Regions from separate parts of the Marinobacter sp. B-12 genome, predicted to be linked through region 2. Evidence: riboswitches for the same ligand, from Rfam matches in the RefSeq annotation. Region 2 holds a riboswitch; the other holds the start of a gene.

Region 1 (10,672 bases), on a different contig from region 2:
CGCACTGACTGGCGCTTTCGCACCGAGCCGGACCCCGGCCTGAACGGTCGATCACTGATCTACCCCAGGGGGAAAACCCTGGGTGGCTGCTCCAGCATCAATGGCATGCTCTACATTCGTGGCCAGGCCCGGGATTACAACCACTGGGCCGAGGTTACCGGAGAGCAGGCGTGGTCATGGAATAACTGCCTGCCCGACTTTATGCGTCATGAGGATCACTACCGGTTGGACGAAGAGGGCGACGCCGATCCGGAACACGGGAATTACCACGGCCACGGCGGTGAGTGGCGGATCGAGCATCAGCGGCTGAAATGGACCGTTCTGGAGGACTTTGCCAGCGCCTGCGTTCAGGCTGGCATTCCCCGGACCCGGGACTTCAACCGCGGCGACAACGAAGGCGTTGACTACTTCGAAGTCAACCAGCGCTCCGGCTGGCGTTGGAGTACCTCGAAGGCGTTCCTGCGGCCAGCCAGGACGCGCCCTAACCTGACACTGTGGCATTCCACCCATGTCATGGCGCTGGACATGGCGGCAGGTGAAATGCCCCGATGCACCGGCGTGCGTGTGGAGCGAGCGGGAGAGGGGGAAGTGACCGCCAACGCCCGCCGCGAAGTCATCCTCTCAGCCGGCGCTATCGGATCCCCCCAGTTGCTGCAGCTGTCGGGCATTGGCCCGGCGGATCTGCTTCGGGAGCACGATATCCCGGTTGTTGCCGACTTACCCGGCGTCGGCGAGAATCTTCAGGATCACCTACAGATTCGATCGGTCTACAAAGTTCGGGGCGCGAAGACCCTGAACACCATGGCCAATTCACTGATTGGCAAGGCACGAATTGGGCTGGAATATCTGCTTACCCGCTCCGGCCCCATGAGCATGGCCCCCTCCCAACTCTGTCTGTTTACCCGCAGTTCCGAAGAATATGAGCACGCCAACATCCAATACCACGTTCAGCCATTGAGTCTGGAGGCATTTGGCCAGCCGTTGCATGACTTTCCAGCCATTACCGCCAGCGTCTGTAACCTCAATCCGACGAGCCGCGGTACCGTGCGTATTCGTAGCAGAGACTCCAGAATCAAGCCCGCCATTGCCCCCAACTACCTGAACACCGAGGAAGACCGCAAGGTCGCTGCGGACTCTCTTCGGGTAACGCGCCGCATTGCAGAGCAACAGGCATTGGCGAAGTATGAGCCGGAAGAATTCAAGCCGGGCCTTCAGTACCAGACCGATGAGGAACTTACCAGGTTGGCTGGAGACATTGGCACCACGATTTTTCACCCTGTGGGAACCACCCGCATGGGGCGGGCAGACGACGACATGGCCGTCGTCGACCCCCACCTCAGAGTTCGTGGCGTCGCTGGCCTGCGCGTGGTGGATGCCGGCGTCATGCCGACCATCACCAGTGGTAACACCAACTCCCCCACACTGATGATTGCGGAGAAAGCAGCAGGCTGGATTCTGAACGGCACGTAAGTGCCGGCCAGCTTGCCGGACTGAAGGTCAGTAAGTTGCTACCACTCCAACTGCGCGCTGGTCTGGTACTCAATGACCCGGGTTTCGAAAAAGTTCTTCTCTTTGCGCAGGGTGGCCTGCTCATCCAGCCAGGGTGAGACGTTCTTCGCGCCCGGGAACGGTTCTTCCAGGCCCACGGTTCTGGCCCGGCGATTGGCCACAAAACGAAACTGCTCGCTGTGGTACTCCGCGGAATAGCCCAGAATCGGATCCCGCAGGATGTAGTTGGCGTATGCGGTTTCAGCGGCTTCGGACTCGTCCCACATATCACGCACGGCTTTGGGGTCCAGGGTGATGTTTTCCTCTTCCAGGATCTGATTCACCACTTTCAGCCCGAACGAGAAGTGCATGGCTTCGTCCCTCAGGATGTACTGCAGTTGCTCACCGGTGCCCCGCATCAGGCCCCGGCGCTGCAGTGCGAAGATCGGGCTGAAGCCGTTGTAGAACCAGGCACCCTCAAATACCGCTGCGAAGAACAGGTATGACATGATGAATTCCTGCAGGTCGTCCTTGTTACGCAGGTTCATGTCAGAGCGCATGGCGGCATCCAGCCGCCGGTTGGCCATCTGGATCTTGCCGTTGATGGCTGGAACCACCCGATAGCGGTTGTAGATCTCGCTCTGGTCCAGGTTGAGGGTTTCAATGCAGTGCTGGTAGGCCCAGGTGTGCATGGCTTCCTCGTACACCTGCCGCGCCTGGTAAATCTGCAATTCCGGAGCACTCATTTTCTCCATCACCGCCAGGCCGATGTTACGCATCGCCAGGATGTCGGAGGTGGTGAGGTACGCCAGCACGTTCTCATACACGTGCTTTTCCGGGGCGGACAGGCGGTGGTGGTAGTCGTGAACGTCCTGCGCCATGTTCACATCCAACGGTGTCCAGTGGTTCTTGTTGGCATTCATGAAGTATTCCCAGGCCCAGGGATACTTGAAGGGTGCCAGCTGATTGATGTCGGTTTCGCCGTTGATAACGCGTTTGTCATCGACATTGACCGGGGCCGGACCCTCCTGGGCGCCCGGGCGGGTTTGGGTGTTTGGTTCGTCGTCCCAGTTAAGCATCTGTCTACCTCTAGAATCTTGGTGGCGGTCGGATTTACTGGCAGGCTTCGCAGTCCGGCTCATCAATGCTGCATACCTGTGGTTGCGGTGCTGCTACCGGCGCGGTTTTTTCGGCACCTGTGGCCCCCAGAGAGCGCAGGTAATAGGTGGTTTTCAGCCCCCGTTCCCAGGCCAGCTGGTACAACTCGTCCAGCTTCTTGCCGCTGGGCTCCGCCATGTAGAGGTTCAGGCTCTGGGCCTGATCCAGCCATTTCTGACGCCTCGCCGCCGCCTCCACCAGCCAGCGGGCATCGATCTCAAAGGCGGTGGCGTAGCGGGCCTTCAGTGCTGCCGGAATCCGGTCAATCTGCTGCACACTGCCATCGAAGTACTTGAGATCGTTGACCATCACGTTGTCCCACAAACCCTCTGCTTTCAGATCACGAACCAGCGATGGATTAACCACCGTGAACTCGCCGGAGAGGTTCGATTTCACGAACAGGTTCTGGTACGCCGGTTCGATGGACTGGGAGACACCGACGATGTTGGAAATGGTCGCCGTTGGCGCAATGGCCATCACATTGCTGTTACGCATGCCATTGCGGGCGATGAGCTCCCGCACGGGAGTCCAGTCGAGGCGCGTGTCGGTGTTAAGGCTCAAATCGCCCTCACGACGGTTCGCCTTTAGCAGGTTGATGGAATCAATGGGTAAGATCCCCTCGTGCCACAGTGAGCCCTCATAGGTCTCATAGGCACCGCGTTCGCCGGCCAACACCGCCGAGGCCCGGATCGCGAAATAACTGATCTGCTCCATCGCCACATCGGCAAACTCCACCGCTTCCGCGCCGGTATAGGGCAGATTGAGTCGATACAACGCATCCTGGAAGCCCATCAGGCCGAGACCAACAGGCCGATGCTTGAAATTCGAGTTCCTGGCCTGTGGGACCGCGTAGTAATTGATGTCGACCACGTTATCAAGCATTCGGACTGCGGTATTGACCGTGCGTTCGAGGCGCTGGACGTCGAGCCCACCGTTGTGGACATGAGCCGCCAGATTGATCGAGCCCAGGTTGCAGACCGCGATTTCATCCGCACTGGTGTTCAGGGTGATTTCGGTGCATAGATTGGAGCTGTGCACCACGCCCCAATGCTGCTGAGGCGAACGCAGGTTGCACGGGTCCTTGAAGGTAATCCACGGATGACCGGTCTCGAACAGCACGGTCAGCATCTTGCGCCAGAGCTGTTTGGCGGACACCGTCTTGAACAGAGTAATCTCGCCCCTGGCCGCCATCGCTTCGTATTCCTGGTACCGCTCCCTGAAGGCGTTGCCGTACAGGTCATGCAGGTCCGGAGTGTCGTTTGGCGAGAACAGGGTCCAGTCCTGATCACTGCGCATGCGTTCGATCAGCAGGTCCGGTACCCAGTTAGCGGTGTTCATGTCGTGAGTACGACGACGTTCATCGCCGGTGTTCTTGCGCAGCTCCAGGAACTCCTCGATATCCAGGTGCCAGCTTTCCAGATAAGCACACACGGCACCCTTGCGCTTGCCACCCTGATTCACCGCCACCGCCGTGTCGTTCACCACTTTCAGGAATGGCACCACGCCCTGGCTGCTGCCGTTGGTCCCCTTGATGTGGGAGCCCAAAGCCCTGACTGGCGTCCAGTCGTTACCCAGACCGCCGGCCCATTTGGACAGCATGGCGTTGTCGCGGATGGCGCCGTAGATGCCCTCCAGGTCATCCTGAACGGTGGTGAGGTAGCAGGATGAAAGCTGGGAATGGCGGGTACCACTGTTGAACAGGGTCGGCGTGGAGGCCATGTAGTCGAAGGACGACAACAGATCATAGAACTCTATGGCCCGTGTATTAGGGTCATCTTCCTGCAATGCCAGACCCATGGACACGCGCATGAAGAAAACTTGGGGCAATTCCAGCCGGTCACCTTTCCAGTTGAGGAAATAACGGTCGTAGAGGGTCTGCAGGCCCAGGAAGCCAAACTGATCGTCCCGCTCCGGCTTGAGGGCAGCACCCAGGCGTTCCAGGTCGAACGCCGCCATGGCGTCATCCAGCAGTTCGTAGTGGATACCCTGCTCAATGAAGCTGCTCAGGGCCTGCGGGTATATTTCCGCCAACGGCAGGCTGAGGGGCAGCTTGAGGGCGGTCGCGGTTTCCAGCCGCAGTTGTTCCAGCAGCAGACGAGCGGTCACGGCACTGTAGTCCGGTTCCTGTTCGATGCGGCCACGGGCGGTCATGATCAGGGCGGACAACACCTCTTCCTCGGCAATACCGTCGTACAGGTTCCGCAGCGCCCCTTCCACCAGGGATTCGCCATTGATGCCCTCCAATCCCTGACTGGCACGCTCCACCTGGACCTTCATCAGTCCCAGATCCAGCGGCGCGGCCTCACCGTTGGTTTTTTTCACCGTTAACGTGGGATGGGCCTCCACCGGCGCCAGGCTGGCCCGCTCCTGGGCATGGGCTTCCCGGTAGAGCACGTAGGCGCGAGCCACTTTCTGCTCCTCCGCCCGCATCAGCGCCAGCTCCACCTGGTCCTGGATATCTTCAATGTGCACCTTGCCGCCGGCTTTCAAGCGTCGGCTGATGGCCTGCATGACCTGATGGGTAACCTGTTCCACGGAATCGTGGATACGGGCCGAGCCTGCCGCATCATCGCCTTCGACGGCAAGAAACGCTTTGGTCACGGCAACACTGATTTTGCTGGCGTCGAATCCAACCAGGGCGCCATTACGTTTAATAACCTGTAGGGAGGCAGTGTTGGTTGAGGCAGATTGGCCGGGCTCGGCCAGGGTGGCAGTGGACATGTCGGTGCTCCTGAGTACGCGTTTATGCCAAGACCTTCGCGTACGCAGGGGCGAGCATTGCTCTGAACAGAGACAACGCAAAACCGATCTGCTCACCTTGATACGCGAAGGTGCAGTTGTATTCCCTGGCAGGTCTTCGGACTCAGGGGCGTGAACCTGTTGGCTCGGCCTTGCGTGGCGACTTCCCGGCATTCGCCAGTGTCTTTATGCCACGCTCGTTCCCCAATACCGCTGCGCGTCAGTTCCGGAGTCTCACCGGATTCCCGGTACCACGATCATCATGACGAGGGCGATCTCAGATTGATCAACCTTTGTTCACTATATCTGGTACTAAGCCAAGGATATAAACACTATATAGGCTAAGATAAATCACAACAAGGCACTTTTTCGACGGTGTCCGGTCAGTAGCAGAACCCATAGGAGACATCCATGAACAACACCCGACAAAACCTGGTTGCCACTATTGCCCTGATGTTTCTGGCAACCACGGTTCAGGCAGATACCGGAAAAACCTCGCTGGTTAATGCGTTCTCGACCATGACCTCGCTGGACGAAGGTTGGGAGCCACTCAAGTTTCCGAATATAGACCGCCACAGCCGCTATCTGTTGACGGACGACAACGGTGAACAGGTGGTCAAGGCCACCACGGAGAACAGCGCCTCCGGGCTGATTGCGAGGGTATCCGTCGAACCCGGGGATTCGCTGATCCTGCGTTGGCGGTGGAAAGTGTCGAACGTCTATGAGCAGGGAAATGCCCGCACAAAGCAGGGTGATGACTACCCTGCACGAATCTACGTGGCCTTCGAGTTCGAGCCGGACGAAGCCGGCTTTTTCGAGCGCGCCAAACGCAAGACCGTGGAAGTGGTGTTCGGGGAGGAACTGCCGGGCAATGCGCTGAACTACATCTGGGCCAACCGGCTGCCGGTTGGCGAGATCGTTGCCAATCCCTTCACCGATACCACGATGATGGTGGCGGTGAACTCCGGTGCCACCAACACGGGCGAATGGGTCACGGTGGAGCGGGACATCGTCGCGGACTACCGCAAGGCCTTTGGCCGCAAGCCACCGAAACTCGTTGGTGTGGCCATTATGTCGGATTCCGACAATACCGGAGCCTCTGCCACCGCGTGGTATGGCGATGTCAGCCTGGTCAAACCAGATTGACGACGCAAAACAGACCCACCGTACCCATAACGATGGTATAGGGAAACGCCATCACAACCATCCGCCCGTAGGACAATCGCACCAGCGGGGCGATTGCAGACGTCAGCAGGAACAGAAACGCCGCCTGGCCGTTGGGGGTCGCCACGCTGGGCAGGTTGGTGCCGGTGTTGATGGCAATGGCCAGCTCCTGGAAATGCTCGTAGTCGATACTGCCAGCATCCAGCGCCTGTTTGATTTCACTGATATAGACGGTGGCTACGAACACATTGTCGCTGATCATCGACAACAGCCCGTTGGCAATAAAGAACATGCCCGGCTGCTGGTCCTGCGGCAGGCTGAGCACAAAATCGATGATCGGCTTGAACAGGTGTTGCTCGTGAATCACCGCGACAATGGCGAAAAACACCACCAACAGCGAGGTAAACGGCAGCGACTCCTGAAAGGCCTTGCCGATCTGGTGCTCATCGGTAACACCGGTGAACGAGGTGATCAGGATAATCACCAGAAGGCCGATCAATCCCACCTCTGCCAGGTGAAACGCAAGCCCGACAACCAGCACCAGGGCCGCCATCGCCTGCACCCACAGGGCAGCCTGGTCGGCCTTTGTGCGCTTGGTGCGCTCGTTGTCAGCAAACTCTTCCAGTACCTGGCGAACGGGCTTCGGCAGGCGGGCGCCATACCCGAACCAGCGCAGCTTTTCCAATAGCCAGCACGTAGTCAGGCCAGCCACCAGCACCGGCAGGCTCACCGGCGCCATATGCAGGAAGAAACTGACAAAGTCCCACCCAACGACCTTGGCAATCAACAGGTTCTGGGGCTCGCCCACCATGGTAGCCACTCCCCCCAGTGCCGTACCAATGGCGCCGTGCATCAGCAGGCTACGCAGAAAGGCCCGGAACTTATCCAGGTCTTCCCGGTGTAGCTCGATCACGTGTTCATCGCTGTTGGCGTTGTGATCAGCGTGGTGATAGCCCTTGCCGGAGGCCACCTTGTGGTACACCGAGTAAAAACCGACAGCGACACTGATGATGACGGCGGTGACCGTAAGCGCGTCCAGGAATGCGGATAGAACGGCCGCGGCAACACAGAACAGCAGAGACAACGCAGATTTTGAGCGCACACCCACCAGGATCTGGGTAAACGTCACCAGCAGCAGCTCTTTCATGAAATAGATGCCAGCCACCATGAACATCAGCAGCAGGATGACCGGGAAGTTCACCAACACCTCGTGGTACACCGCGTCCGCTGACGTCATCCCCACTAACAGGGCTTCAATCGCCAGCAACCCACCGGGCAACAGTGGATAACACTTCAGCGCCATGGCCAGGGTAAAAATAAACTCTCCCACCAACACCCAACCGGCAACCGCCGGGCCAAGGGTCCAGACAATCAGGGGGTTGGCGATCAAGAAAAGCAGGATGACCTGTTTGTACCAGGCGGGTGCGTTACCCAGGAAGTTGTGGGTAAAGCCGGAGAGAACGGTTGTGGGCATTGCGGGAATCTTCTGAGTAAACGGTTTGTTGGAATTGTGTGGCAGAAGGCCCGCATCTTCCTTGATATTTGTGTAACCGGTAATCCCCCAAAGGTACAGGGTGAGTGCCTATTTGGTCTTAACATGAAACAAGGAAGAGTGGCCGGACGACCACTCAAAAGAGTTTCGTAATATTACTTAAAAACAGGGCCGGAATCGACTCTATTTTCAGCACTCAGGGTTTATGATGCCCATTATCACTTTCCGCTTACGGGTCAGAAACGGTAGGAAACCGACGCCGTAACGTTACGTTCTGCCCCGAAGTAACAGAACTCCAGACTGTTATAGCAGGACGCCACGTATTCCTTGTCCAGCAGGTTGTTCACGTTCAGCTGGGTAGAAACGCCTTCCAGGCCAAGCTTGCTGAAATCGTAGCCCAGGGCCAGATCCACCAGGGTGTAGTCCGGCACTTTTTTGGTGTTGGCGTCATCGGCGTAGATGTCCGCGATGTGACGGACACCCAGTCCGGCGTTGGCACCGTTGAGTACTCCCTGCGAGAACCGGTAGCCTGCCCACAGGGTCAATTGGTGTTCCGGCACCTGGCTGGCGGTATTGCCCTCGCGATAGGCTTCGGACTTCTCAAAGGTGACGTCCGTGAACGCATATCCAGCCTGGACATTCAGGTTCTCCGTCAGCTGTGCTTTGGCCTCCAACTCCACACCCTGCGACTCAATCTCGCCGATGCTGCGGTAGAAGGACTCCTGCGGCAGCTTGGTGGCCAGGTTTTCCTGGTGGATGCGGAACAACGAGAGCGTGTACAAATCCGTGGTTCCCACTGGCTGGTATCTCAGCCCGGTTTCAATCTGCTTGCCTTCGCTGGGGGCCAGCAGGTCGCCGTTCTCGTCGGTATAGGCACTGGGCGAAAACGACGTGGAGTAGGAGACGTAGGGGGCGATGCCGTTGTCGAACAGGTAGAGCAGCCCGGCGCGGCCACTGAACTGGGTTTCGTCCAGCTCTGCCACGACACCGCTGTCACGATTGGTGTTCTCGATCTCCACCCAGTCGTGACGGCCACCCAACGTCAGCCGCCAGCCGCCGGTAGCCAGTTGGTCCTGCAGATAGACCCCGGTTTGTTTCTGCTTGCGGAGATTGCGCTGCGGAGGATACAGGGCGGTGGGTTCAGCCCCGTACTCAGGATTGAAGGCATCGATGGCCGGAAAGGCGCCCGAAGGCCAGACCACGTCGTTTTCACGCTGTTGATAGTCCACCCCCACCAACACGGTGTGATCCACCGCGCCGGTCGTCACTTCCCCCTGGATCTGGTTATCGACGGTAAGTGCCTGCAGATCCTCCTCGCCACCGGAGTAGTAGCGGTTTAGCTCGGTGGCCGAGGCCCAGCCATAGGCATAGACCTGCTTCAACTCAACGTCCGAATCCAGATAGCGGGCTTTCTGCAAGGCGGACCAGTTACGGTTGATTCGATGCTCCAGATCGTACCCCACCATGGTCATATCGCGCCGGAACAGGTCGTAGTCCGGCTCGCCCTCAAAAAAGGTGTTGTCGATTTTCTGTCCGTTGCGGGACTCCACCGTGCCCTCGTACGGCAAACCGCTGTGGTAACCACCTTCCGGATCACGTTGAAGGTAGGCCAGCAGCGTCACGCTGGTATCGTCGGTCATGTCCCAGGTCAGCGACGGGGCAATGGCACGACGATCCAGTTCCACGTGGTCCTGTTGCGCATCGGCAGCGGAGACAATGCCGGTCACACGGTAGGCCACCCGTTGCTCATCATCCACCGGGCCGGTGACGTCAAAGGCAAAGCTACGCTGGGCGTTGTTGCCGAGCGAGACACGGATTTCTCCCCCGTCCCGGAACTCCGGACGCTTGCTGGTCAGGGCAACAATCCCTCCGGGGGAGCCCTGGCCGTAAAGAACGGAGGTCGGGCCTTTGACAATCTCGATGCGCTCAAGGAACCAGGGATCAATGGCAAAGGAGCTGTAGGAGCCACCGTCGTTCATCACCCGCAGGCCATCCAGATAGGTGTTGTTGATACTGCCATCGGAAAAACCGCGGAGAATCAGGTAATCGTAACGGTTGGAAGAGCCCACCTGGTTCGTACCCACACCCGGGGTATAGCTGGCGGCGCGCTGAACCGTGCGGGCGCCTTTTTCTTCCCAGTCTTCACGGCTGACAACGGATACTGATTGCGGGGTTTCAATCACCGGGGTATCGGTTTTCGTGGCGCTGCGGGTCGCTGTCACGTTTAACGCATCCAGCATTGTCGGCTCGCCCTGTCCCTGGGCAACGGTCACTGGTGCGCCGGTGACACCGATAAGGGTCACGGCAACCGCAAATGACAAACGGGAATGTCGGAACATGAAAACCTCACTTGGACCTAAAAATTATGTAATGAGAATTATTATCTTTTAGATCCAGGATTAGATATTCAATATGACAGATTGTGTATGAGAGGTGCCAAATCCGGCTACTCAGATGACATTTTTGGGGGAAACACCGAAGTGGCGTCGAAAGGCAGTGGCGAAATTGGTGGCGTGACGATAACCCGACCGGTGCGCCGCCTGCTGCACGGAGTAGCCCTGCTCCAGGTAATGCCAGGCCAGGTTCAGCCGGCATTTACGCAGATACCCGAACACCGACAATCCGTAGGTC
Region 2 (10,672 bases):
CGATCTGCTTCGGCAAAGCCCTCATCTTCAGTACCCGCCAGAATCGACAGACGCTCGACGGTGCGTGAAACGCCCTCAAAACTTCGGGGCTCAATGGAGAATACCGGCAACCCCAGGTCCTTCAGGGCCGCAATCTGCTCCGGCGGGTTGCCTGTCACCCAACCAATCACCAGATCGGGTTTCAGTGCCATCAGGCGCTCAAGGTCCATGCGAGTATGGCTACCCACAGAGGTAACCTGCTTCGCCTGCTCGGGGTAATCACTGTACGAAACCACCGCAATCACCTGATCACCAGCGCCTGCGGCCCAGACAAGTTCGGTCGCTCCTGGAGACAAGGCCGCGATCCGGCTGGCCGGTTGTTCAAGGCAGACTTCCTGGCCGGTATCGTCGGTTGCACACCGCTCAGTGCCAGCCGCCGCCCACAGTGGCATGGCCACAAGTAGCGACATCAGCGCAACGGTATGCCGGAGCGATTTCAACATGACGCCCTCTGGTTTCCGGAGTTTTGACAATCATCGTTGGCAGCGGGCATCGCGGGGTAATCAGCCGACCCACCTTTTCGCGCGGATTCGAAGGCTTCCCGCTGATTGGGTTCCAACTGGTCCGCGACCCAATCCATCAGGGGATGATCCGGACGGGTGTGGCCACTGCCGGGCAGGCCATGGTCGATGATATTTCCCGCGAAGTCACGTGCCAGGGCCTGGCGGGTGAAGACATCCGCCTCCCAGAATCCCCGTTTCGCGGCCAGGAGCGCAATCGCCTGCATGTGGGTTTTGACATGTACGTTGTGCCCCTCTGCCAGGAAGTCGTCCAGGCCAAGGCCGTGGCGATCCTGAAAGTACACTTCATTGACCTCGTTCCAGACACTGGAACGAAGCACCTGGGGACTTGTGATTTGCCAGCCCCAGAGGTTGTCGAGAAAATCACTGCCCATGGTGCGAGCACCGGCGTAACCGTGCTCCATCAGCGGTGCCAACCATTGTGGGTTCAGGTTACGGGCTCTTAGTTCTACCTGCAGCGCTCGCTGAAGCGAATCCACCCGGGGATTCCGCGGATCTGCGTACTGGAGCACCCGGTTCTGCGGGGGCTCGCCGCGCAAGTGTTCCACAGCGTTGGACAGCCCGCCCTGGAAATCAAAACCGTCATCGTTGTCCAGCAGACCATAGAGGTGGCTGGCCCGCCCGAGGTAGGTATGGTTTACCGTCTGCAATTGGCGGTCAAAAGCGTCGTGAGCCGGTTCACCCTGACTCCCCTTGCCATAGACGTGCCCCATACGCCGGCGATAGGCATCACCCAGTTGTTCCCGGTCCTGCCAGGCGCCCGTCCGGGTGGCAAGCCGGTTAACCCCCGCACCGTATGCGCCCGGAGCCGTACCGAAGACCCGGTAAGCAGCCTTTGCACCCGCATCCCGAGCCGACGCACCTGCGGCCAGCAATACCCGTGTATCAGCGACCCAGTGGGCAGCAACACCGTTGGTGGACAGGGATTCCTCGCCAGGCTTACGCATGTCGACCGGCAGAACCGATAACGCCTGGTCCAGTGCCTCTTCCAGCTCCGGGTACTCAGCTCTGATGGATCCGGCTGCGCCCGCCAAGGCGTAACGCGATGCCATATCCAGCCATTCCAGTTGGCTTTCATAAAGATCCCGGAACAAGCCGGACGTGGTGAAAACGACGTTGCGACGACTGAGCGTATCGGTCCCCGGGCCGGCGGGCAAACGCTCCAAGCCCTTCACGATGCCCCGGCTGTTCCACACCGGGCGCACACCCAACAGCTTCATGCCAAACGCAATCATGACCCCTTCGTCCCGCACCGTATCCGAAGCCCAGAGCACCAATGCATCGCTTTGTTCTGAAGTGCTGTCTTTGGTTGTCCTGGCCTCCTCGACCAGTTCTTCAGCCAGCGACCAGGCCACACGGGTTGGAATCAGATCATCCGACAAGGCGTGAAAATTGCGCCCCGTTGGCAATACCGCCGGCGTTCGCAACGGATCGTTACCCTGCCCCGGAGCAACAAACCGGCCATTCAACGCGTTGAGAAAGCTGGTGCGCTCGGAAGCAGGAGACGCCTCAAGGTCGGTGCGCCACGCTGGTTCGGGCGTGCCCGCCTTACCCACCATGGAGTCAATCATGGTGTCCACCATGTCTGTGCTCCAGTCCCTGCCAAACACGTGCAGCCCCAGGGGCATAAAGTGTTCCTGCATATCAGTGACATAGTGGCCGGCTTCGTGCACCAGCAGGTCGGGTGAGAGTTCATCGAGGGAAACCTCTTCCACCGACAACCCCATCTCGCCGGCGATTTCCTGTTCAAGATCGTCGGAGATATCCAGCACCTGGATTTTCTCCCTCAGCATCTTTAGCGCCCGCTCCCTGGTAGGGCTGTCAGGTTCATTGGCGGACTCCCAGGTTTCCACGAGTTGTCGGAGCTCCAGCAATTCGTCGTAAAGCTCCGTCGCGGCCAGCGGCGGCGTCAAATGACTGATCATTACGCCCAGCGCCCGGCGCTTGGCCTGGATGCCCTCGCCCACACCGTCGACGATATAAGGGTAGATCAATGGCAAGTCGCCCCCCAGCAGATCCGGGTAGTCATCCCCCGTCAAACCAGCGCGGCGGCGTGGCAGGAATTCCCTGGTTGAGTGGCGACCAACGTAAACCAGTGCATCAGCCTGGTAGTGATCCCGTATCCAGTGGTAGAAGCCCACGTATTGATGGGTCGGGGGAAAGGTGGTGTTGGCGTGCAACAATTCTTCGTCCACTTCCCAGCCTCGGGGCGGTTGCGGACCGATATAAATATTACCGAATCGAAGCCCCGGAAAAATCAGCTTGTTATCAACCACCATGGACTGGCCTGGCGCTTCTCCCCACCCCTTTAGTCCGGGAATGCCCGTATCGGCCAAGGCAACCCGGCTGTCATCCAGTTCCGCACTGTGACCACCTTCATCGAGACGCGCTTGCCAGATCGTTTCGTACTCGTCCAGTTGGCTTAGCGCGGCCTTTCGGTTCGGGTGCTGGAGGTGTTCAATCAAATGCCGCAAGTCACGAATACCCCTATTCAACAGGCCGGTCGCCAATTCTTTCTCGCCCAACCCATGTGCCTGCTCCAGTCGCTCGTGCAAATAACCCAGGGGGCCATGGACAATCTCCTGCTGGACAACTTCGGGCAAGGTTTCAAGATACTGACGATAGGTACTGCCCGCCATCGAGGCGACATCACCGGCCATTTCCCTCAGCGCGCGAGGATCATCCGGCAGACTCACGCCTCTTTGCTGGAGCAAGTCTGTCAGGACTTCCGGGCTCTCCGGCAGTGGGCCGGTCTCGTAGCCCTCGGCTTTGAGCCAAGACAGCATTTCATAAAGGGAAGCTGGCACATCGAGATTGTCCGCCCCAATATTCTGCCGGCCCGGTGGGTGGTTGTAGTAGATGATGGCCACGCGCTTGTCGGCGTTGTCCTTGACTTGCAGCGCCTGCCAGCGTTTCAGGCGATCCGCGACGGCGTCCACCCGCCTCGGCACCGGCTGGGTCAGCGTCAGCGCCACACCGGTGTTTTGGTCAATCACTTCCGGCTCCGCGGTAGCCAGCACCATGGGCTGACTGACACCCTGGAGCTCGGGCATCGCCAGTTTGTAGTGAACCTTGTCAGACGGAACACCATCGATCGACAATTGCCACTGATTGGCGGTGCGGGAGGCCAGGCGCAAGCCCTTAATCACCGGCACATTCAGCTGGACCAGCGCCTCCGTGACCTGGCGCCGACCTTCACCGCCGCCGATAATAAAGTCCTGCAAACTGACAATACTGGACAGGGTCGCCGGGCCTACGGTCTCATGCAGGGCACGAACAGCCTCCAGGCTGGCACCGCCCCATCGGGACAGGACCGCAAAGCATTGCATCCCTCTGGATTCCAGGGCTGCACAGGTTGCGTCCAGCAGTGCCCCATCGCCGGGGCGATCACCACTGTCCAGGTCCAGAAGCGCGACCACAGGGCCGGATTGCAGGTTAAGGTTCGCCGCGTTATCCGTGGCTTCACCATTACGGTAATAGCGGATCAGCGCCCGGGGCGGCAGATCCGGCACGTCAAACGCCTCGCCCGCCTGAACAAGCAACCAACGCAATAAGGCATCCAGGTGTTGCGGGGTACGTCCCTGGTAAAGGGCCCGGCCTTCAAGCCAGGGTTCCTGTTCGGGGAAACGTGCCATACGCTCTGCCAGATGGGCTTTCAAGTCTGTGCCCGGGTCCGGCGCTTTCATCAGGTTGTTCAGAGTGGTGGCATCCAGCCCCTCCAGGGGCTTGCGCCCCTGGAACCGCGACAACACGCTCAGCGCCCTGTCGCCATTCACCCCCAGAACCGGAAACTCGCGAACGGCGGCCTGCTCGCCCACAGCACGCTCAATCCGGCCCACCTGCTCTCCGAAAACCGCCGCCATCAATAAGGCATCGGCCTGGCTCACCAGATCGTCGAGAGCGCTGTTGTCCAGGTTTGCCAATTGCTCCGGTGTCCGCAGAACAATGCGGTGATCTGGCTGGGCCGCCAGAAAGCGTTCCGCACCAGCAGCCATCTCTGCAGCGGAACGCTCAGACACTACCCCAAATACCGTGGCCCCGGACACTGGTTGGGACAGCATCAACAGAAGCCCGGAAAGGCAGCCGAACAACGGGCGGCACAGAGACCGATACAGGCGCTCAATCATGTCCCTACCTTTCACCATGGCTGATCATAGGTCGTAGCGAATCGTCAACATTGCGGTGCGGCCAGCGGCTATGTATGCACGTCCGTCGAAGCGCTGCGCCGTGGAGTATTCTCTATCCAGCACATTGTCGACTGTCAGGTTCGTGGTCCAGTGCCTGTCAATTTCCCACTTAGCCCGCAGGTCCCAAGTGACAAAGCCCGCGATGCGCTCTTCATTATCGGCGTCGTCGTAGCGATACCCCTGGCCTTTCACAGTGGTCCCCAGCGACACACGGCCGAAGTCCCGATCCAGATCCACCCGGAACTGTTTTGCGCTACGGCGACGAATTCGATTGTCGGTTTCACGGTTGCGAGGGTCGGTGACCGAGGCAGCTGCCTGAACCGTCCACTCCTCCAATTCCAGACCAGCACTCAGCTCTATCCCCCGAATACGTGCTTCGTTTACGTTGAACGGTGCAAACCGTCCGTCCTTGAAGGTAAATACAATCAGATCATCAGCGTCGGTCTGATAAATCGCGGCATCCCAGAACCAACGTGTGTAGTTCCCTCCAATACCGAACTCGACGCTACCGGCGGTTTCCGGTTGCAGATCCGCATTACCAAAATTGGGGAAGTAGAGGTCATTGAAGGTGGGCGCCCGGAAAGACGTACTGTAACTGACCCGAGCCCGATGATTCCGGTCCAGATCAACCCCCATGGCAACGGCGCCGGTTTCTTCACGTCCGAAAGCTTCGTTGTCGTCCGCCCGCAAGCTCAGTTGAAAGTCGGTCGGTCCGAAATTCAACAGAGCCTGACCGAAAACGGCGGCATTGGTGCGGCTGGATTCGTCATATTCGGTGGTACTGTCAACTTCATCTACCAGCAGTTCGCCACCAACGATGTATTCGTGACGCCCAATACTGATCTGATTCTCCCAGCGCGCGCTGCGAGTTTTAGTATCGAAGGTGCTGTTGCCGAAGGTATCGCGGTTGTCGGATTCGTCGAGGGATTCCGCCAGCAGGATGCGGCTGCGCCAATAGTCGCTGATGGGTGTGTCCAGGCGGAAACCGAGGGTCTGGATGGTAAAATCGGTGTCACCCCCCTCAAATTCAGTGTTGCCCTGGGCACGCATGAGGACAACGCCGGCTTCCCCACCGGAGTCGAACTGGTGAGCAACGGACGCAAGCGCAGACGTGTTTCTATAGCCTTTGTCTTCACCCCCTTCCACGACGGCCGTACCGTCGGTTTCCAGATGGCTCGCGCTCAGGCTGTATTTCATCCGGCCTTCCGTACCGGCCGCACCGGCCACATACTCCTGGGTGTTAAAGTTGCCACCGCCAGCCTGAACCCAGCCTTCATTCCCCGTTTCTGCACTATGAGTGAAGGCCTGGATAACACCGCCTACGGCATCGGCCCCGTAGAGATTACTGCGGGAGCCACGAACAATTTCTACCCGCTCCACCATCTGTGGTGGAAAATATTGCCAGGCGGTACTGCCGGTAGTGGCGGAGCGAAGGCGCACACCATCCACCAGGAATACAGTGGATTCACTGCCGGTACCCCGGGTGAAAACGCTGATGTTCTTACCAAAAGAACCATTGCTGGTAATGTCCAGACCAGGCTGGCCCACCAGCAGCTCCTCAAATGTCTGGGGCTGCAGGCGCTGGATATCTTCGTCATCAATTACAGTGACAGAGGAGTCACTCTCGCCCCGGGTCTTCGGGCCGAGCGTAGCCGTTACAACAATGGGATCAAGGGCAGCAACGGTATACTCCTCATCGGCCAGTGCGTCGGAAACTGGCAGGAAAACGAAGGGTAGGCCGAACAACAGAACCGGCACGGATTTCAGATCACTCATAATCAACACTCGCTGGCAAACCACGCGCACCCGCGTGATGGTTATTGTGTTGCGGAGTTTGAGTATGAGATTGGGGAGGCAGGATACGAGTCAGGGTACGGGTGTGAGACCGACGCAACTCTCCCACCGCCGTCGCCCTCCGCAACTTCCGGTGTGTATTCAGGCCGGTCTCCGGGCTTGCGAGTGGATCAGCCGATGGGCCGGTCCGGGGCAATCACCTTCCCATGCATGACGCACAGTGGCTTTTTTCGATTGCCTTTAGCTCGCTTACCGTTGCGGGGGCAGCGTCGGACTTTAACCGACTTCCCGTTTTACGCTTTCCGGCGGGGATACCGCAAAAAAGCGTTACCTGAACACGGTGTTCATCGAATCGGGCGCCAAACTAGCAGCCCTTATGTGCTAAATCAATACAGATGGCTTAAATACAGCGCCTGGTCTAACCGGGTCCATTCCGGTTCCGAACCGGGCAATCCAAAACGCAGCGCTGCAGGATTCTCAAACTCCCGAACGAGGATTCCCCGCCGTGCGAGCTCGTCTGCAATGTCCGCCGCCCGGTCATGCCGAACGTACCTAAAAAGCGCCGTTCCAGAAGCTCCTTCAAAGCCATGCTTCGACAGGCAGTCCGCCAACCGCTGGCTTTCACTGTGCAGTCGCTCTATCGTCGCAGCTTGCCATTGGGTGTCCGCCAGCGCCTGGCCCATGACTGATCGCGCGGGGCCGCTGATTGACCAGGGCCCGATCATTGCGCGCAATCGGCGAATAATATCCGGGTCTCCCACCGCAGCTCCGGCCCGCAAGCCCGCCAGGCCGAAAAACTTCCCCAGGGATCTCAGGACGACAAGACCGGGTAAGTCGGTCGCATTCCCCACACTGAGCTCCGGGGTGGCATCGACGAACGCTTCGTCCACAATCAGCCACCCGCCACGACGCTGAAGCCGCTGATGCCAGCCCAGCAATCGGCCCGGCTCAACAGCCTGGCCAGTGGGATTGTTTGGATTGATCCACACCAGCACGTCCAGTTCATCCAGCCAGCTTTCGTCATCGTCCTCTCGCAGATCGTTGCCAATCTCGATCACGCGATGGCCGGCAACGGCCCAGTTGTGACCATGCTCCTGATAACCTGGCGACGGCACACCAACCCGGCAAGGCTGTCGTAGACGGGGCAAATGCATAATTGCCGCCTGGCTGCCGGCCAGGGCCATACATGCGGCAAGCTTCGGCGCACCCACCCACTGCCTGACAAGGTGCTCCAGGCCATCATCAGGCTCCGGCAGGCGACGCCAGACCTCGTCCGGGATCGCCGGAACAGGCCACCCATGCGGATTGATACCGGTGGACAGGTCCAGCCATTGACCCAACGGGATTCCCCGCGTCTTCGCAGCGGCGCGTAGTCGGCCACCATGCTCAGGCGTCGACAAACTCACGCTTCAGTGCCCTGCTCGTGGGCTAGCATTATTTACCCGGCACCCAAAGCACATCGTCCTTACCCTGGTTATTCGCGTGCCTGGCAAGGACGAAGAGTAAATCGGACAGCCGGTTCATGTATTCCAGAACCAACCGGCTGATGTTCTGCTCCTCCTGCAGGTGCGCAATGATTCGCTCAGCCCGCCGCGTCACGGTACGCGCATGGTGTAGGTGCGTTGCGGCTGCATTGCCCGCGGGCAGGATAAAGGAGCGAAGCGACGGAATATCCGCATTGAACCGGTCGATCTCCTGCTCAAGCTCAACGGTCTTGCCCTCGGCAAGCCTCAGTGGCGGGTATTTCGGGTTTTCGACGATCGGGGTGCACAGATCCGCCCCGACATCGAACAGATCGTTCTGGATGCGTGCCAGTATAACGTCCAGTTCGCCGTCCACATGCAGCCGCGCGAGACCAATCACTGCGTTGGCCTCATCCACTGTGCCGTAGGCCTCCACACGCAGGTCATGCTTGGCGACGCGACTACCGTCGCCAAGACCGGTATCGCCCTTGTCTCCGGTTTTCGTATAGATCTTGGTGAGCCTGACCATTCATCTCTCCCGTGAACCGGTTCTGTCAGTATCCGAAGCCGGTCAGATTACAGGTTTTTCGCGATAGGTTCCCCATATCCCTTTCAGGGTTTCAACAATATCGCCCATCGAGGCGCCCTCTTTCACCAACTCAATGGTGATGGGCATGAGATTGGCCGACTCATCCTCGGCCTGCTCTTTCAGTTGCCTGAGCATACTCTGGACTTTTTCCTCGTCGCGATTGTCCTTGACCCGGTTCACGCGTTCAATCTGCCGGCGTTCTGTTTCCGGATCGTGGGGATGGGTTTCGATCTCGACATCCTCTTCGTCCTGCACGAACATGTTGACACCGATAACCGGCCGCTCACCACTGGCCTTACGCAAGGCAAAATCGTAGGCGGAATCGGAGATGCCTCTCTGAAAGTAACCATCATCGATGCACTGAAGCGTGCCTCCGAGTTCCTCAACTTCATCGATAATCTTCCAGACTTCCTTCTCGATCTCATCGGTAAGATTCTCGACGTAGTAGGAGCCACCCAACGGGTCCACCACCTGGGTGATGTTGGTCTCGTAAGCGATGATCTGCTGGGTCCGCAGGGCGATACGCATCGCCTCTTCCGTTGGAATGGCGAAGGCTTCATCCATGCCGTTGGTGTGCAGGGATTGGGCGCCACCCAGTACCGCAGAAAGTGCCTGAAGCGCGGTACGGATCGGGTTGATGGTGTACTGCGGTTTGGTCAGGGTTGCCGCGGCAGTCTGGGCGTGAAAACGAAGCCGGCTGGCTTCCGGTTTCGTGGCGCCAAACTTTTCTCGCATGATTTTGGCGTACACGCGACGGGCTGCGCGGAACTTGGCAATCTCCTCGAAGAAATCCGCCTGGCTGACGAAGAAAAAGGACAGCCGCGGCCCGAAGTCGTTCACATCCACACCCGCGTCTATGGCGGTCCTGACATACTCCATGGTGGTCGCCATGGTATACGCCACTTCCTGGACCGCCGTCGAACCGGCCTCAGAAATGTGATAGCCGGAGATGTTGATGGGGTTGTACCGCTTCATGTTTTCGGAGCCGTACTGAATGCAGTCTCGCACCAGGCGAACCGACGGCCGCACCGGGAATATCCATTCCTTCTGGGCGATGTACTCCTTGAGAATGTCGTTCTGGATGGTGCCCGACAGGTCATTGAGATCGTATCCCCGCTTCTGCGCCAGGGCGATGTACATGGCGTAGAGAATCCAGGCTGACGGATTGATGGTCATGGATACCGAGATCTTGGTCAGATCGATGTCGTCGAACAATTCCTCCATGTCAGCAAGGGTGTCAATGGCAACGCCTTCACGACCTACCTCACCCTGGCTCATGGCATGGCTGGAGTCGTAGCCCATCAGGGTCGGCATATCGAAGTCGATCGACAGGCCGGTCTGCCCTTGGGCGATCAGGTACTTGAAGCGACCGTTGGTTTCTCTAGCCGTACCGAAGCCGGCAATCTGGCGCATGGTCCAGTTCCTGCCCCGATACATGGTGGGGTACGGCCCCCGGGTAAAGGGATACTGCCCGGGAAAACCAATGTCCTCGAAGGGGGTGTTTTTGACATCCAATGGTGTGTAGGTGCGTTTCGTCGGCATTCCAGACGCAGTGACGTACTCCGGTTTGCTCTCCGGCGCCCGCTTGATAAAGGACGACACTTCGTTCTGTTCCCACTGATCAAACTCTTTCTCAATGTGCTTCAGTGCAGCTGGGTCATACTGGTCAGTGCGCTTCATGAATAGTCTCCTTCATGGCTTTTAACAAGGTCACCGCGGCTCCATGGGGGTCCAGTTCGCGCTGGGTAACCTTCTTGAGCAGCTCTTCGGTCTGCGACCTGCTGTCACGTGCAAAATTATCCCGGACAATCTCTTCCGCAACCTTCACCACCCGCGTTAACGCAATCTGGTGCCGCCGTTGGGTGATCTCGCCACTTTTTTCCAGGTGTTCCGCGTGGCGATCAATGGCGGCCATCAACTCTTTAAAGCCGCTATGCTTTTCGGAACTGGTCGGCACCACCGGCACCCGCCAGATTCCCTCGCCCGGCTCCAGGCTCATCATCAGCATGGCCTTGAGTTCCTGAATGGTTTTGTTGGCATCCGGCCGGTCGGCCTTGCTCACCACATGGACATCGGCGA

The links. Region 2 has a riboswitch for cobalamin ahead of AC13D2_RS08980 (TonB-dependent receptor plug domain-containing protein). Riboswitches for the same ligand answer to the same signal wherever they lie in the genome.
Region 1: it holds a riboswitch for cobalamin, as region 2 does, so the genes downstream of both, AC13D2_RS19680 (ribonucleoside-diphosphate reductase subunit alpha) here and AC13D2_RS08980 (TonB-dependent receptor plug domain-containing protein) in region 2, are expected to answer to the same signal.

The regions. Positions count from the first base shown of each region.
Region 1 covers NZ_JBSXOB010000064.1:187,519-198,190, reverse strand. Annotated here, with positions in the region: gene AC13D2_RS19690 (GMC family oxidoreductase) at 1-1,470, shown strand, start outside; gene AC13D2_RS19685 (ribonucleotide-diphosphate reductase subunit beta) at 1,509-2,630, opposite strand; gene AC13D2_RS19680 (ribonucleoside-diphosphate reductase subunit alpha) at 2,602-5,367, opposite strand; cobalamin riboswitch at 5,478-5,671, opposite strand; gene AC13D2_RS19675 (DUF3047 domain-containing protein) at 5,797-6,531, shown strand; gene nhaB (sodium/proton antiporter NhaB) at 6,518-8,023, opposite strand; gene AC13D2_RS19665 (TonB-dependent siderophore receptor) at 8,278-10,380, opposite strand; gene AC13D2_RS19660 (AraC family transcriptional regulator) at 10,492-10,672, opposite strand, start outside.
Region 2 covers NZ_JBSXOB010000048.1:94,928-105,599, reverse strand. Annotated here, with positions in the region: gene AC13D2_RS08990 (cobalamin-binding protein) at 1-482, opposite strand, end outside; gene AC13D2_RS08985 (cobaltochelatase subunit CobN) at 476-4,687, opposite strand; gene AC13D2_RS08980 (TonB-dependent receptor plug domain-containing protein) at 4,712-6,523, opposite strand; cobalamin riboswitch at 6,679-6,880, opposite strand; gene cobD (threonine-phosphate decarboxylase CobD) at 6,928-7,947, opposite strand; gene AC13D2_RS08970 (cob(I)yrinic acid a,c-diamide adenosyltransferase) at 7,976-8,533, opposite strand; gene AC13D2_RS08965 (methylmalonyl-CoA mutase family protein) at 8,576-10,273, opposite strand; gene meaB (methylmalonyl Co-A mutase-associated GTPase MeaB) at 10,260-10,672, opposite strand, start outside.